3 linked regions of the Mucilaginibacter gracilis genome follow. The protein of the gene in region 1 interacts with the protein of each later gene in a pairwise test. Links are inferred from orthologs where the notes say so. Each region holds a gene or a part of one and is shown on either strand. Other genes may lie near its edges.

Region 1 (2,970 bases):
AAACACCTTCGGTAATTAATAATATGCCACCACCGGTTTGTTCTATCAGTTTTGTGGCGCGTTCAAGCTGTTTATCGCAGCTTTCAATATCGTTATGTTTATACACAAAACGCTTGCCCATGTGCAGGCGTACACCATCAATAATACAAGCATGCGATTCGGCATCGTAAACTATTACATCGTTACGATCAACCAACGTATCAATAATTGATAGCATGCCCTGGTAGCCATAGTTAAGCAAAAAGGCATCGTCTTTTTTTACAAAGGCAGCCAAATCCTGCTCCAATGCTTCGTGATATTTAGAATTACCCGACATCATACGCGCACCCATAGGGTAGGCCATTCCAAATTCGGCGGCACCTTCGGCATCAGCCTTGCGCACTTCGGGGTCGTTTGCTAAACCTAAATAGTTATTTAAGCTCCACACTAAGTGTTCTTTACCATTAAACATCATACGCGGCGCTATTTCGCCCTCTAAACGCGGGAACGAAAAATATCCATGCGACCAGCTAAGATGCTGCCCCAAAGGGCCCATGTTTTTTGATATCTTTTTAAATAAATCCAAAATGTAATCTTTTTATATCAACAAATAATGTACAAATATAGCGGTTAAGACCGTGACCAACAATAGCTATAACTTTTTATAATAGTTTATAACGAAAAAAGCCCTTGTATAAATACAAAGGGCTTCAATTAAATTTATTAACAATTAATCTACATTATCATGCAGAAAGGTGTTGTTGTTCCTGATCTCGGTTTTACCTTCATCGTCGGTTAGCAGGCTAAACCTTGATATCTGGCTTTCCGACGAGGCTGGTGTTTGTTGCAAAGCAATTTCTTTACGTTTATAAGCAGGCACATTTTCAAGTTCCTGAATGTTACCGCTACGCAACTTCATACTCAAATCTTTCAAGCGCATAATACGCTCGCGCGATTTACGTAACTGATCTTCAATAGTTTCGTCGGTTTTATTATCATCAGCCCCTGCAAAAGCAACAGGCATTGGCTCCGGCTCGGGTTTAGGCGGCTCGGGCACAAACCGGGCGGGTTCGGCAACAGGGGTTTTAAATTCAACTTCGGGTTCTGATAGTTTGAATGTAAAACCAGCGTCGGCAGGTTCTTCTTCAGGAGTATCCTGAGTTTCGGGCTGTAACGAATATTTAATAACAGCAGGTTCTTCTTCTTTAGCAAACAAATCAAATAACCCCGCTTGCTTTCTTTCTCCAGGAGCATTTTTTAAGTAAACACCGCCTGCTACCTCTTCCTTTTTAACGGGATTAATAAACTCATTAACAGGGCGCGCCAATGGCTTTGTTTCGGGAATAAGCATCGAAATTACTTTTTTGGTGCTTTGCTCCTTCTCGCGTTCATCTTTGGTTTGGAAACCTGTTGCAATAATAGTTACCGAAAGCTGCGCTCCTAACGATTCGTCGCGGCAGTTACCCCATATTAAATCGGCAGATAGGCCGGCTTCCTGTTGTATAAAATCGGTTATGATGCTAACCTCATCCATAGTTACCTCGGTAGCACCGGATGTGATGTTAAGCAAAATATAGCGTGCGCCCTCTATCTCGTTATCTTTTAACAACGGAGATAATAATGCGCCTTCCACTGCCTTTAAAGCACGGTTTTCGCCCTCGGCAGAGCAACTGCCCATTATGGCTACGCCACTGTCTTTCATCACCGTGCGCACATCCTTAAAATCAACGTTGATGTAGCCAGGCAGGGTTATAATTTCGGCAATACCTTTGGCGGCTGTGGTTAATATATTATCGGCTTGTGCAAATGCCGAGCCCAGTGTTAAGTTACCAAATATTTCGCGAAGGCGGTCGTTTGAAATAACCAGAAAAGAGTCTACATGTTTTTTAAACTCTTCCAACCCTTCTTCTGCCTGCATTTTTCTACGCTTACCCTCAAACGAGAATGGCGTGGTAATAATACCAACCGTTAAAATATCAAGCTCGCGCGCGGCTTTGGCAATAATAGGGCTTGCGCCGGTACCTGTACCACCGCCCATACCTGCTGTTATAAATAGCATTTTGGTATTAGAGCCGAGCATTAATTTAATGTCGTCAATATTTTCGATGGCGGAGTTTTTACCTACTTCGGGTATAGAGCCTGCGCCCATACCTTCGGTTAAACTAGCGCCCAACTGTACCTTGTTAGGGATAGGGCTTAGCTCCAGGGCCTGGGCATCGGTATTACAAATTATAAAGTCGACACCGGTAATTCCCTGCTTGTACATGTGGTTAACAGCGTTGCCACCACCGCCGCCAACACCAATAACCTTGATGATGGACGACTTTTCTTTTAACATCTCAAACTGCATAATCCTTGTTTTTCAGCTATATGTGATTGACGGTACTTCAGATTTCATCTAATGTAATGATAGGGGTTTTTCCACATAGTTTATTAACATTTGTCAATAATGTGGAAAAGTTATTTTCTTGTTGAAAAATATTATTTCAGAAAATCCTCATCCTTAATATCGTCCTTAATAAATTTCTTTCCTGTTTCTAAAAGCCTCCCGAATAAACCAAATTTACGTTCTTCAACAAACTTGGGTTTTTCAACCTTTACCTCTACTACGGGTTTGCCAACATCTTCAATTTTTTGGATACCTTTAATAAGCAAACCAATACCGGTGGCAAAAGTTGGGCTTTGCAGTTCTTCGTAAACATTTTTTGGTAATACCTCGTTTTTGGCCAGGTGCTCGTTGGGGTAACCCACGCGGCAATCTAACCCGGTAACGTATTCAACCAATTGCGGCAAATGCTTTAACTGCGCTCCGCCGCCTGTTATAACTATACCTGCTATTAACTTCTTTTCGTATCCTGATGTTTTAATTTCGTAGTAAACATGTTCAACTATCTCCTCCATACGTGCCTGAATTACGTAGGCCAGGTTTTTTATCGAAATTTCTTTAGGTTCGCGGCCACGCAAACCGGGTACGCATACTATTTCGTTGTC
Region 2 (2,907 bases), 120 kb from region 1 along the record:
AATATTTTTGAGCAAAAACACCTGTAAAGCAACTGATAGCACAAAGCGCATCAGGTTTACAAAAATCATGGTGGTTGTTCTATTCATCCTTATCCTTTTTATCCTGACTTTGAACTTCGGCCTGCTCTTTTGCAAGTTTGTTAACTACCACATTCACATACTCCAGTTTGCCATAATCAACAGCAAGGTCAAGGTACATATTTAAAAACAGGCCGCCTTCTTTGGCATGCAGGTTACTTACCCTACCAATAGGTATGCCGGTTGGGTATAATGATTGCCCCGATGTTACCACCCGCTCGCCCAGTTTAGGCTTTACACTGTTTGATACGTCCATCAGCAAGCCCTGGTGCGGGTTAAGGTCAACACCCCAGGTTACGGTACCTATCTCTTTGGTATCGGCAAACATGGCACTTACGCGCGCATTACTATTTAATAACGATTGTATACTCGCAAAGTGTTCGGTTGTTTTTACTACCAAACCAACTACGCCGCTACCGCAAATAACACCCATGTCTTTTTCTATACCATCTTTACTGCCAATATTAATGGTGATGTAATTGTTGCGCCGGTTGGTAGAGTTACTAACCACCTTAGCCGGAATATATTGGTACTGCTGGTTATAAACGGTATCTTTTACGGTACGTTTAGCCATCGTATCAATATAAAAAGACGACTTTAACTGGTTGCGCAGCATAGCGTTCTCGCGCGCCAGGCTATCGTTAACATGGCCTAACGACAGATAGTCGCTCACCTGGCTCACTTTTGAGTTGATGCCACCCGTAAAATTGTTAATGGAGCTAATGTAGGATGCCTTTTGAAAGGAATTATGATTGACCAGTATAATTATAGCTGCAATTTCAAAAATAACAAATAAAAAAAATGCGTTGTACTTTCTGAGGAAGATCCAGAGGTTATACATTTCTTTTATCTGTTATATTATTGGGGTATAGGGTTATCAACAACGGTACTAACTTATTAACTAATAACCCAATAAAAAAATTATTGCATCAAAAACTTAAATGTACCGATATTTTTAAGTGCTATGCCTGTTCCGCGCACTACTGCACGCAATGGATCTTCGGCAACATGCACAGGCAGTTTGGTTTTGGCTGCAATACGTTTATCAAGGCCACGCAGTAAAGCACCACCACCAGTTAAATAAATACCGGTTTGATAAATATCGGCAGATAGCTCTGGGGGAGTAATTTCCAAAGCCTTTAAAATAGCTTCTTCTATTTTGGAGATTGATTTATCAAGGCAATGAGCTATTTCGGTATACGATACCGTAATTTGTTTAGGTACACCGGTCATTAAATCGCGGCCCTGTACTGCAAAATCAGTTGGTGGTTCAACCAATTCAGGTAACGCGGCACCAACTTCTATTTTAATTTTCTCGGCAGTACGGTCGCCAATCATAATGTTATGTTGCCTGCGGATGTATTGAACAATATCCGAGTCAAAATTATCACCGGCTACGCGGATAGATTGATCGCAAACGATACCCGAAAGTGCAATTACAGCAATCTCGGTAGTACCACCACCGATATCAATAATCATGTTGCCCATTGGTTCTTCCACATCAATACCTATACCCACTGCTGCGGCCATAGGTTCGTGTATCAGATATACTTCTTTGGCACCTGCAATTTCCGCCGAATCGCGCACGGCGCGTTTCTCAACCTCGGTTATACCCGATGGGATGCAGATCACCATCCGCAACGACGGGAAAACCCAGCCCTTACCTTTATTTATCATGCGGATCATTCCGCGTATCATGTGCTCTGCAGCGTTAAAATCGGCAATAACGCCATCTTTAAGCGGGCGAACGGTGCGTATGTTGTCGTGCGTTTTACCTTCCATTTGCATAGCCTGACGGCCAATGGCAATCACCTTGTTTGTGGTGCGGTCAAAGGCAACGATGGATGGTTCGTCAACAACAACTTTATCATTATGTATAATAAGCGTGTTAGCGGTACCTAAATCAATGGCAATTTCTTGCGTAAAAAAATTAAAAAGACCCATGTCAGTTATGTTTCAAATAATTTGCAAAGTTTGTAAAAAAAAACTTCTCTACAACATTTAATGCAATAACAAAGTTATTGTTTTGGTACTGTAAAATTAATGTTTAAAGTGGCGTACCCCGGTCATTACCATTGATATACCCTTGTCATCGGCCATCTTTATCGAATCCTGATCTTTTATGGAACCGCCAGGTTGCAATATAGCAGTAATTCCGGCATCAGCGGCAATTTCAACACAATCATTAAACGGAAAAAATGCATCCGATGCCATTACAGCACCATTCAAATCAAAACCGAAAGCTTCGGCCTTAACAATAGCCTGTTTTAACGAATCAACACGCGATGTTTGGCCAACGCCACTTGCTATCAGTGTATTATTTTTAGCAAAAACAATGGTGTTTGATTTGGTATGTTTTACCACTTTGTTGGCAAAAAACAAGTCGCGCAGTTCAAGTTCGGTCGGCTGCTTTTGTGTAACCGGTTTCATTTGGTCGGGCCCTTCAATAACCGCGTCTTTATCTTGTTCTATTACACCGTTAAGTAAGGTTTTAAATTGCTTAACGGGCAGCTCTACCTGGTTACGTATTAGTATTATACGGTTCTTTTTTTCGGTTAAATAAACCAAAGCTTCGTTAGTGTAAGCGGGGGCTATTAAAACCTCAAAAAACAGTTTGCTTATTTCGGCAGCAGTTTCTTCGTTAATCTCTTCGTTGGCAATAATTACACCGCCAAAAGCCGAAACCGGGTCGCAGGCCAGCGCATCCAGCCAGGCTTCTTTAATAAACGACCGCGAAGCTACGCCGCATGCGTTGGTATGTTTTAATATGGCTATAGTTGGCTCGGTAAACTCATCTATTAAAGCCACGGCGGCATCAACATCAACCAG
Region 3 (2,942 bases), 160 kb from region 1 along the record:
TGCGGTTGTTTTTTGTTGGGGCGTAGGCTGTGGTGTGCTGTTTGCCAAAAAATAATAACTTGTAAGGTTTAAGCCAATAAAAATAACCAGTGTTGCCGATAACTTTGCCATGGTTTTTATTTCGCGCTGTTGCTGTTGCTTTTTAAGGTGAAGGCGGTTTTGTATTTTGCCGAATAAAAAATTATTGGCTTCAAGCTGTTGCAGGCTATCAATGCTGTTTAGGGCTTCCTCAACCTGTTGCGTTATCTCTTTCTCTGTTTTCATGCCGAATAATAATTGATCAATAGTTTTTTTAAATTAGCTTTTGCCCTTGTTAACAACGATTCAACCGCGCCTTCGCTCAATTGCATAATCTCTGCAATTTTTTGCTGACTGCAATCCTGCGTTTTTTGCAGCAGGAAGGCAGTTTTTTGTTTATCGGGCAATTTGTTTATCGCTTTAAAAAGAATAGTGGCCGTTTCTTTATTCTCGGCTATTACGCCGGGGTGCTCGGTATGGGCCACCTGGTGCAATAACTCGTTATCATTACCAAATAAGCTGGTTACTACCGCCCATCTTTTTTTACGGTTTTTAGCGCGTATAAAATCAAGGCTCTCGTTTACGCTTAAACGGTATATCCATGTGCTCAATTTCGATTGTTGTTTAAAGCTGCTAATGGTTTCAAAAACCTTAATAAAAACGTTTTGGGTAACATCTTCGGCATCGTTACGGTTCTGGATAAAACCCAATACGGTATTAAACACCATATTTTTATAGGTATCAACCAGTAGCCTGAAAGCTTTTTCGTCACCACGAAACAGATTTTGTAATAGTTGCTCTTCTGTCAATCTTTAAATTTGATCATACTAATTTGACGAGAATAAAATCAACTTCCTGCGGGTAGGGAGAAATAAAAAACAGAAATCTTAATAAATGGAGATAATAGGCGAAGAACTCGCGAAGCAATTATTAATTGACGTTAAGAAAGAGAAAATTTAGCAGCTACTAAACCTTCTCTTTCTCCTTAATAGCTAACTGCCCGCAAGCTGCGTCAATATCTTTACCGCGGCTTCGGCGTACCATAGTGGTAATACCCTGCTTACGCAGATAATCGGCAAAGGCCTCAATTTTATCTATACTGGCGTTGGTATAACTGGCAAATGATATGGGGTTGTATTCAATAATGTTAACCTTGCAGGGCAGGTGCTTGCAAAACGCAGCCAGTTCAACGGCGTCTTGTATTTCATCGTTAAAATCGTTGAAAACAATGTACTCGTAAGTAACGGGGTTTTTGGTTTTGGCGTAATAATATTTTAGCGCGTCGGCTAAGGCTTTTAACGAGTTTTGCTCGTTTATGGGCATAATTTCGTTACGCTTCTCATCGTTAGCGGCGTGTAAGGATAGGGCAAGGTTAAACTTCACCTGGTCGTCGCCCAGTTTTTTTATCATTTTGGCTATGCCGGCGGTTGATACCGTTATACGCTTGGCGGCCATGTTTAAACCATCGTCGGCAGTAATCCGTTCGATAGATTTTAAAACGTTGGCGTAGTTAAGCAATGGTTCGCCCATGCCCATGTACACTATGTTGGTTAAATGATGATCGTAATTTTGGCGCGCCTGCTGATCTATGAGTACCACCTGGTCGTAAATTTCATCCGGATTAAGGTTGCGTTTGCGTTCCATATAACCCGTTGCGCAAAACTTGCAAGTGAGGCTACAGCCCACTTGCGATGATACGCAGGCCGTCATTCTATCATCCGATGGAATTAAAACACCTTCTATGAGGTGTCCATCGTGCAAAACAAAAGAATTTTTTATAGTTTTATCGGCGCTAAACTGCGAAGTGTTTACTTTTACATTGTTTATGGTAAATTGCTCTTCAAGTTTTTGTCGAAGTTCTTTAGAAAGATTGCTCATGTCATTAAAAGAAAAGCATGATTTTTTCCAAAGCCATTCGTAAACTTGTTTAGCCCTAAAACTTTTTTCCCCTAATTGTAAGAAGTGTTTTTGTAACTCATCTAAGTTTAAACTGCGGATATCTGTCTTTTTCTCTTGCATTGTTATGCAAAGTTAGTTAAATTTAAAAATCTATCTTTTTGTACATAGTGTTTTTATTTAAATAGTGCAAAACATTACTTTAAGTTAATAGTATTATTAATTAAGTAAATGTTTAAGCTATAAAATAATGCATTGATTTACTATTAATGAAAAAATTTAAAGCCGATTACGTTTTCCCTGTTAATGCTGATCCGATAAAAAATGGAATAATAACAGTTGATGATTCAGGATTAATTTTAGCCATAACCGACGGGCTATCAGACCAGGATCATAGTTCAGTTGAAATTGAAAAACTTGAAGGTATTATTTGCCCTGGTTTTATTAACGCGCACTGCCACGTTGAGCTTTCGCACCTGAGAGATAAAATAGAGCCTAAAACGGGGCTCATTAATTTTATTAAGCAAGTGCAGGGCCAGCGCAACGCCACAAAAAGCGAGGATATACAAGCCGCCGCCCAAGCCGCCGACGATGAGATGTACCGCAACGGTATAGTAGCCGTTGGCGATATATCAAACTCGGCAGATACTATTGGCTTAAAAACTAAAAGTAAAATATACTACCATACCTTTATAGAGGTTTTTGGTTTTGTGCCCCAAAAGGCAGAGGAAATTTACAATAAAGCCCTAGCTTTGCGCGATGAGTTTACACCCTTGTCGTGTTCGGTAACGCCGCATGCGCCTTACTCGGTAAGTAAAGAATTGTTTAAGTGCATCAACAAGCTTTCGCAAGAGCGTAATAACCTCATTAGTATACATAACCAGGAAAGCGCCGAAGAAAATAAGTTGTACCGCTATAAAATGGGCAATTTTATTGATCTGTATAACTCTTTTAATATCGATATTTCGTTTTTTAGGCCGCAGGCGCGCAACTCTATCCAAACTATGGTACCCCTGTTAACCAACAAG

What was found. The genes of interacting proteins can lie anywhere in the genome.
Region 2: the proteins of ftsZ (region 1) and BDD43_RS28465 interact in binary tests that used the Escherichia coli proteins (3 or more experiments, as listed by UniProt). The link is inferred for Mucilaginibacter gracilis from one-to-one orthologs.
Region 3: the proteins of ftsZ (region 1) and rlmN interact in binary tests that used the Escherichia coli proteins (3 or more experiments, as listed by UniProt). The link is inferred for Mucilaginibacter gracilis from one-to-one orthologs.

Annotation. Positions count from the first base shown.
Region 1 is NZ_RBKU01000001.1:6,253,124-6,256,093, forward strand. The notes cover bases 20-2,962. They hold ftsZ (cell division protein FtsZ), read right to left. Parts: upstream 2,330-2,962; coding sequence 710-2,329; downstream 20-709. Other genes in these bases: BDD43_RS27905 (aminotransferase class I/II-fold pyridoxal phosphate-dependent enzyme), read right to left, coding at 20-565; ftsA (cell division protein FtsA), read right to left, coding at 2,461-2,962. Outside these bases: more of BDD43_RS27905, read right to left, coding at 1-19; more of ftsA, read right to left, coding at 2,963-2,970. UniProt on the Escherichia coli protein: Essential cell division protein that forms a contractile ring structure (Z ring) at the future cell division site. The regulation of the ring assembly controls the timing and the location of cell division.
Region 2 is NZ_RBKU01000001.1:6,372,893-6,375,799, forward strand. Bases 12-2,891 are described here. They hold BDD43_RS28465 (rod shape-determining protein), read right to left. Parts: upstream 2,023-2,891; coding sequence 1,000-2,022; downstream 12-999. Other genes in these bases: BDD43_RS28455 (rod shape-determining protein MreD), read right to left, coding at 12-87; mreC (rod shape-determining protein MreC), read right to left, coding at 80-919; purH (bifunctional phosphoribosylaminoimidazolecarboxamide formyltransferase/IMP cyclohydrolase), read right to left, coding at 2,119-2,891. Outside these bases: more of BDD43_RS28455, read right to left, coding at 1-11; more of purH, read right to left, coding at 2,892-2,907. UniProt on the Escherichia coli protein: Forms membrane-associated dynamic filaments that are essential for cell shape determination. Acts by regulating cell wall synthesis and cell elongation, and thus cell shape.
Region 3 is NZ_RBKU01000001.1:6,412,118-6,415,059, reverse strand. The notes cover bases 12-2,926. They hold rlmN (23S rRNA (adenine(2503)-C(2))-methyltransferase RlmN), read right to left. Parts: upstream 2,038-2,926; coding sequence 985-2,037; downstream 12-984. Other genes in these bases: BDD43_RS28610 (amidohydrolase family protein), read left to right, coding at 2,184-2,926; BDD43_RS28620 (RNA polymerase sigma factor), read right to left, coding at 261-827; BDD43_RS28625 (hypothetical protein), read right to left, coding at 12-264. In the rest of the region: more of BDD43_RS28625, read right to left, coding at 1-11; more of BDD43_RS28610, read left to right, coding at 2,927-2,942.